3 regions of the Paenibacillus sp. VTT E-133280 genome follow, and region 1 is predicted to be linked to each of the others. Evidence: predicted binding sites of a transcription regulator. Region 1 holds the regulator's gene; each other region holds the start of a gene.
What was found. Region 1 encodes LexA, which represses DNA repair genes until DNA is damaged. Its sites were predicted from a motif close to CGAACATATGTTCG; they were not measured.
Positions count from the first base shown of each region.

Region 2: a site for LexA is predicted at 1,231-1,244, ahead of CA600_RS06905 (YolD-like family protein). Genes of this name have one in related genera too.
Region 3: a site for LexA is predicted at 789-802, ahead of recA (recombinase RecA). Genes of this name have one in related genera too.

Region 1 is NZ_NFUX01000057.1:45,005-47,280, forward strand. Features, by position in the region: gene CA600_RS22115 (hypothetical protein) at 1-7, opposite strand, end outside; gene CA600_RS22120 (DUF896 domain-containing protein) at 57-266, opposite strand; gene CA600_RS22125 (LysM peptidoglycan-binding domain-containing protein) at 376-789, opposite strand; gene lexA (transcriptional repressor LexA) at 1,085-1,711, shown strand; gene CA600_RS22135 (L,D-transpeptidase) at 1,883-2,221, shown strand.
Region 2 is NZ_NFUX01000010.1:116,403-118,678, forward strand. Features, by position in the region: gene CA600_RS06900 (M15 family metallopeptidase) at 1-503, opposite strand, end outside; gene CA600_RS31145 (hypothetical protein) at 694-858, shown strand; gene CA600_RS06905 (YolD-like family protein) at 855-1,190, opposite strand; gene CA600_RS06910 (hypothetical protein) at 1,572-2,132, opposite strand; gene CA600_RS06915 (PH domain-containing protein) at 2,251-2,276, shown strand, end outside.
Region 3 is NZ_NFUX01000020.1:29,771-32,046, reverse strand. Features, by position in the region: gene CA600_RS11260 (competence/damage-inducible protein A) at 1-572, shown strand, start outside; gene recA (recombinase RecA) at 872-1,939, shown strand; gene CA600_RS11250 (regulatory protein RecX) at 2,103-2,276, shown strand, end outside.

The sequences.
Region 1 (2,276 bases):
GGGCCATATGCGTTCCCCCTAGTCATCCAGAAATATCTATGAAAAGGAACAGGGTGTTAATGCTTAAGCCCCTTGTTACCTTGTTCATGCTCATCATTATCAACCAATTCAATCGTATTCAATTGTGCTCGAAAGTTATTGCGGATATTCCCCAAATAAATTTCCCGAAGCTTGGCGCGTTCCGCCGTTTCCTCTTGATTAAGGCCTACGCTCTTCTGTTTGCGTGCCAATTCGTTAATACGCGCGACCAACTCATCAATATTCAAAACTTTCCCTCCCCTTATAAATTAATTCTAACTCTGCCATGAGAAAAAGAGCTTGTCAAGGTTTACTCCCTGCAAGCTCTTCATGTCCTCTTAATATGTTCTTAGAATATTAATAAATAGGTAAAGAGAGAATATCTCCAGCATTAATCTGACTACCTTTTATGCCATTGGATTTTTTAATTCCTTCTATATATACAGCCGTCTTCATATCAGAAGGTTTATTCTCAAGAGCAATACTCCAAAGTGTATCTCCACGTTCAACCACTACGCGCTTCTCATCCTTCATTAAAGTAGTAGATCCTGCAAATACATTACCCACTACTGTAAGTCCTGATAGTACGAGCACAATGATCAATGTCAGCTTAATAACAAAATCTCTACGGAACAAACGCATCAAGCCTTCAAGCAAAAACTCTGTGATTTCTTTAATCTGAGCTGAATAACGGGTAATAGGATTATGTCCTAAAGATTCAACCACTGGGGCTTTATCGTAGATGCTACGGTATGTACTGTATTTTAACATGAATATCATCCTCCAAACACTTGTTCTCACTTCCAAAATCATAATAACACGAACATGTGTTTTGTTCAATACTATTTTAGAACAATTGTTCTCTTTTTTTCAGAGGTCAATATTTACCATATTATTCATCTAAGAACCTGCTCTTACCATTTAGATGAAGGAAATGTAATCAATACAAGACTACCATTTATTAACTCTATCGAATTAATATTTATAATAGTTAGAACTTATGTTTGTGCGAACGGTAGTTCTATGTTATAATTTTCCCAAACATTACTATATGGGGTTGATTCCAATGTCAAAGATTTCAAGTCGCCAGCTGGCGATCCTGGAATTTATACGTAGCGAAGTCCGCAGCAAGGGTTATCCTCCTTCCGTCCGGGAGATTGGAGAAGCTGTTGGTCTTGCTTCCAGCTCCACAGTTCACGGTCATTTGGATCGGCTAGAGAAGAAGGGACTTATCCGTCGAGATCCAACGAAGCCTCGTGCGATAGAATTGCTTGGCCAAGAGGATTCTGAGAATGTGCACCATTTCGCACAAACCGTCGCTCGAATTCCTGTCGTAGGTAAGGTTACCGCCGGGGTTCCTATCACTGCTACTGAGAATATTGAAGACTACTTTCCCCTTCCAACACACTATGTTGGAGATAACAAAGTATTTATGTTATCGGTTCAAGGTGACAGTATGGTCGAAGCTGGGATTATGAATGGCGACTATGTTATTGTTCGTCAACAACAAACGGCTGATAACGGAGATATCGTTGTAGCTATGACCGAAGAAGATGAAGCAACCGTTAAGACTTTTTATAAAGAACGTGATCATATACGTCTTCAGCCGGAGAATCCGGCGTACGAGCCTCTTCGCCTTAATCGCGTGACCATTCTCGGCAGAGTTATCGGATTATTTCGAGATATCCACTAAGTATGCACTCCTACCAAAAAGGCTGTTCCGCGAATGCGGAGCAGCCTTTTTTTCTATGCATTTAGCTTAACTCCCATCCGGAACATATGTTCCCGTAGGCTAAAATGACCATTTTTAAGAATAACCGTTTAGGCATCCTGCTCATATCTTAATTAGAAAGGAGTGTGCACAATGCCAAATTACCGGATTATAGTTGATCTGACGCAGCGTATGCTTTATCTTCTTGATAACGACATTGTGATCAGGGGCTTCCCAGTCGGAATCGGTAAAATGTTAACTCAATCACCACTCGGTGAATTCACAATCATTAATAAACAACCCGATCCAGGCGGTCCATTTGGGGTCTTTTGGATGGGACTATCTAAGCCTCACTATGGGATACATGGAAATAATGATCCCTCATCCATAGGGCACGAAGTATCCCATGGTTGTATTCGTATGTACAATGAGGATGTGTTAGCACTAGCTGCGATTGTTCCAATTGGAACACTAGTAACGATCAGAAATTAAATCTATCCATAGATAAACACGCCTCACTCTTTGCTTAACGGAGGGGGCGTGTTTG
Region 2 (2,276 bases), on a different contig from region 1:
GTAATCCTTTTTAAAGCTTCATTGACCTGATCCGTCGTAGGACGTTTACCTGCCCGAAGTTGAGTCGTGGTTAAGCCGAAGGCCATTTGCAGATGTGAATAATCTTTAAAAGACGTCCAGTCTCCTCCCCACTCAAGCCCTAGCTGTTTTCCCACCTGTACAACCTCTTGCCAGTCCGCAATTTTATCTTTATCACCATCACGATTCATATCCCAGGAAAGACTTTTTCCATCCGGCAGCAAAAGCGCAAAGTCAAACGCAAGGCCATAATTATGATAGCTGGTTCCACCCTTGGCGTTGGTAACTATAGGTCCAGGCTTACTTCTCCCCTGCGCATACAAGGCATTTTGTTCAGCAATCGACCGTAACCCCTGAGTAATAACGATGGGCACTCCTCTGGCATAGCTTTGCTGAATCAAAGCCTTCGCCCCTGCTGCCAAAACAGGATGAAGCCCAACAAGCCTCGCCGCCGATTTGTCCCTCACTTGATCTAAAGTCAGCATAGAATCACCCCTTGGTATAATCAATGATCCCGCTCCCCCATTCGCTTGTACTAATACCCCTGCTTGCATCAGCAAAAAAAAGACCCCGGTATCCCCGAGATCTCCCCTGAAAAGCACTTATTCATAGCTTCTCCACCTTGGATCAATTCCACAAAAAAGGGCAAAATATTAGCGAAAGGTGGGAACACATATGGACATTCATAGCGATAGCTATAAAGTTGCTGCCCTGAGCGAGCAGGAAGAAGCGCTCGAAATTATTCGAAATGCCGAAGCTTCCATTGCACATCTGACCGGCAACCCAACGGTGACCCTAATTGCTTATGAAAAAAGTGAAGTCAGCGGTTCTCAGCATTAAACGATGTAAACCTCCACGAGGTCATCTACATTGATCCACTTCCATTCCTCCGCCCACTGCAGCTTAAACTCACGCGAGTGGGTGTGAATGGAAGTCACAAAACCACTTATTGTCTTATTCTCAAAAGGATCAAACAGCACAGCAGTGACGCGCACATGACTCCGTAACGATAAGGCCAGTGTACATTCGATCTCCTCCAGCTTCTGCTCATCAAGAATAGGCTTGATGCGGCGCAGCGTCTCCCGTTCATCCCTAATAATTCTTACCTTGTGCTCCGGCAGCATCATGCGGCTGCTTTCCCAAAGTCCGTTTTTCTCCAGCTTTTTGCCCATGGTATCCCCTCCCTAATTTCTATACTTATTCCGCTATGCACGAACGTATGTTTGTATTATATCCACACCTTCGCTGAATAATCAATAATCAGGAAAAAGATACCTTTTATAAATCCTCCTCTTCATTTAAAAGTTGTATAATAATGTATATCTAATTGAGAGGAGCTTTCCACTTGAAAAAAAACAATGCCCTGCTCATCCTAATTCCTGTATTATTCCTGTGTCTATACCCCCTCGTATATCAAAGCAGTACCCTCTCAGACCTCACAAAAGGAATCGTAGCTGGTTTATTTATAGGATTATCAGTGTTACCTCTACTCAAGCTCAACATCGCATCAAAAAGACGCTGACAGTTGAACTGTTCAGCGTCTAACTTCCGATCTATTCTTGAACTTTCTCTGATTCAGCGGTGGATTGACCATCAGCATCGATGAGTCCTGTTGCTTCTCTTGCTTCATTAAGCTTGGAAATGCCGTATAGCATCGCGACGTCAGCGTTCTGATTCAATTCCTCGAACTTCTCAGCAGTGACCTCTGCGGAATCAGCACCTTGAGAGGCCTGTTCTTTTAGAGAATAAGCACTTTGAAAAGCAATCTTAGACTCATCAAGCAGCTTACGAATGTCTTCGGGCAAGCTAGAGGAAATTTTCACTTTTTCAGCCTGATTGGATAGGTCTGTTGCGGTCTTCTGGAATTCGTTAATCTTCTTCTCCAGCTGCCTGTCCGAAAGGTCTCCTGCTGAATAAGCAGCAATAGCTTCGTTGAACTCCGCTAAAGATGATTTTCCTAATTCATCAAGTTTAGACATTTCATTGTAGAAGTTTTGCACGGTTTCCTGCACTTCTTCTTCCGAGGCAGGTGCCGATGAAGTTGAATTATTATTGCTGCAGGCGCTAAGGATGACAGTCAGCATTAGCGTTCCTATTAGTAACACTTTTTTCATTATTTATCCCTCCACTTAACAGAATAATGTCGGTTTGTGTAAAGCGCAAATGAAATTTATGTAAAACGACTATTATGTTATAATTATTTTAATTGTAATCAGGGAAGGAGAGGTATTTATGCCTTATTGCACAACCTGCGGATC
Region 3 (2,276 bases), on a different contig from region 1:
TTCTGGAGAAACAGATCAAAGAGATTTTGCCAGAACATTTATATGCAAATATTGATGTGCCGCTGGAGCAATTGATTGTGGATTGGATGGCGGATGCAGGTCTGACTTTAAGTGCGGCAGAGAGTTGCACTGGAGGCTTGCTGATGGAGAGTATAACTAACATTCCCGGCAGTGCTTCGATGTTTGCGGGAGGAATCGTCTGTTATTCCAACGACCTGAAGAAAAAACTTCTAAATGTGCCAAGTGCATATTTGGAGGGGCCAGATGCTCCAGGGGCAGTTAGTCGTGAAGTTGCCGAGGTGTTAGCTGATCAGGTGAGAATGATCGCGGATAGTGATTTCGGTTTATCTGTAACGGGTGTAGCAGGACCAGGCTATTCTGAACGTAAGCCAGTTGGACTTGTATTTATTGGTTTAGCTGAACGCGGGCGTAAGACAGAAGTGTATGAGCTTAATCTTAAAGGTACACGTGAAAATATACGACTGCGTACTGTTAAAGCTCTGTTGTATCGTCTATGGCGCAGACTTGAGGAACGGAAGGTGGAGACACCGCTAGAAGGCTCAGACTTGTAATGGGAGATTAGCCCAGTTATAATTGAGACATACGGAAGAACCGTGGCACTGAGATTTCTTTGCTGCGGTTTTTTGTATATCTGCGGAGATTTTGATCGCTGTTTTGGTTTTGATCATAAGTCGTTGATGTCCGGTGAAGTAGAGAAATCAGTTAACTTCTATGTCCGGAGGGAGGCTTACAATAAAAGGGATAATTAACGCTTGAGACAAAAAAAACGAATGTATGTTCGAAAAAAAGCTTGGCAAGACCTCAAAAACACGTTATTATATTATTATAAACAGTGAAGGAAGTGGTCTGATTGTCAGATCGTCGTGCAGCGCTTGATATGGCGCTTCGTCAAATAGAAAAACAATTTGGTAAAGGTTCGATCATGAAACTGGGAGAATCCACTCATATGCAAGTGGAAGTTGTACCTAGCGGATCTTTGGCACTTGATATTGCGTTAGGTATAGGCGGACTTCCAAAGGGACGTATCATTGAAATATACGGACCTGAATCCTCCGGTAAAACAACTGTTGCTCTTCATGCTATTGCAGAAGTGCAAAAACAAGGAGGACAAGCTGCATTTATCGATGCTGAGCATGCGCTCGATCCGAAGTATGCACGTAACTTGGGCGTAAACATTGATGAATTGTTGTTATCTCAGCCAGATACGGGTGAACAGGCACTTGAGATTGCTGAAGCACTTGTACGAAGTGGTGCAGTAGACATTATTGTCGTTGACTCCGTAGCTGCATTGGTTCCTAAAGCGGAAATCGAAGGTGATATGGGTGACTCTCACGTCGGTCTACAGGCTCGTTTGATGTCTCAAGCGCTTCGGAAGCTATCTGGTGCCATTAGTAAATCGAATACAATTGCTATCTTTATTAACCAGCTTCGTGAGAAAATTGGTGTTATGTTCGGTAATCCTGAGACAACCCCGGGTGGTCGGGCGTTGAAATTCTACTCTTCCGTACGGTTGGATGTTCGTCGCGTCGAAAGTATTAAGATGGGTAACGACGTTGTAGGTAACCGCACCAAGATCAAGATTGTGAAGAATAAGGTAGCACCTCCATTTAAACAAGCTGATGTTGATATCATGTATGGTGAAGGGATTTCCAGAGAAGGAAGTCTTGTAGACATCGGTACTGAAATGGACATCGTGAATAAGAGTGGTGCATGGTATTCCTATGAGGGTGAGCGTCTCGGCCAAGGACGTGAGAATGCCAAACAGTTCTTGAAAGAACATCAAGATATTGCACTCATCATTGAGAATAAGATCCGTGAAGCAAGTAATCTGTCCACTATTGTTGCTGCACCAAATGAAGCGGAAATCATTGCAGAGCAAGAGGAAGAAGAGAAGCTACTTCTCGAAATCGAACAATAGAATTTATTAAGGAATAGGACGCCCTGTGATTCATTGTTGCAGGGTGTCTTTTCTTAACAGTATAAAAAATATATATTTGGGGTCCCCCAAAGTACCTGAGTACGCATCGAATTTAAGCGACACTTTGTGGGGATATTTTATTGCTATGAGGTGACAAGTAACTATGGTAATACAGCTGGATATGGATTTTGAATCGGATGAGCAGGACGTACAGGTCCTATCTGATTTTCCTGATGGAGAACTTTTAGAAATTACTAAGGTAGAACGTCAGAAGAAATCGGACCACCGCTATATCATACATTTCGGAGCCTATAACATGACTGTACACGAAGACGTC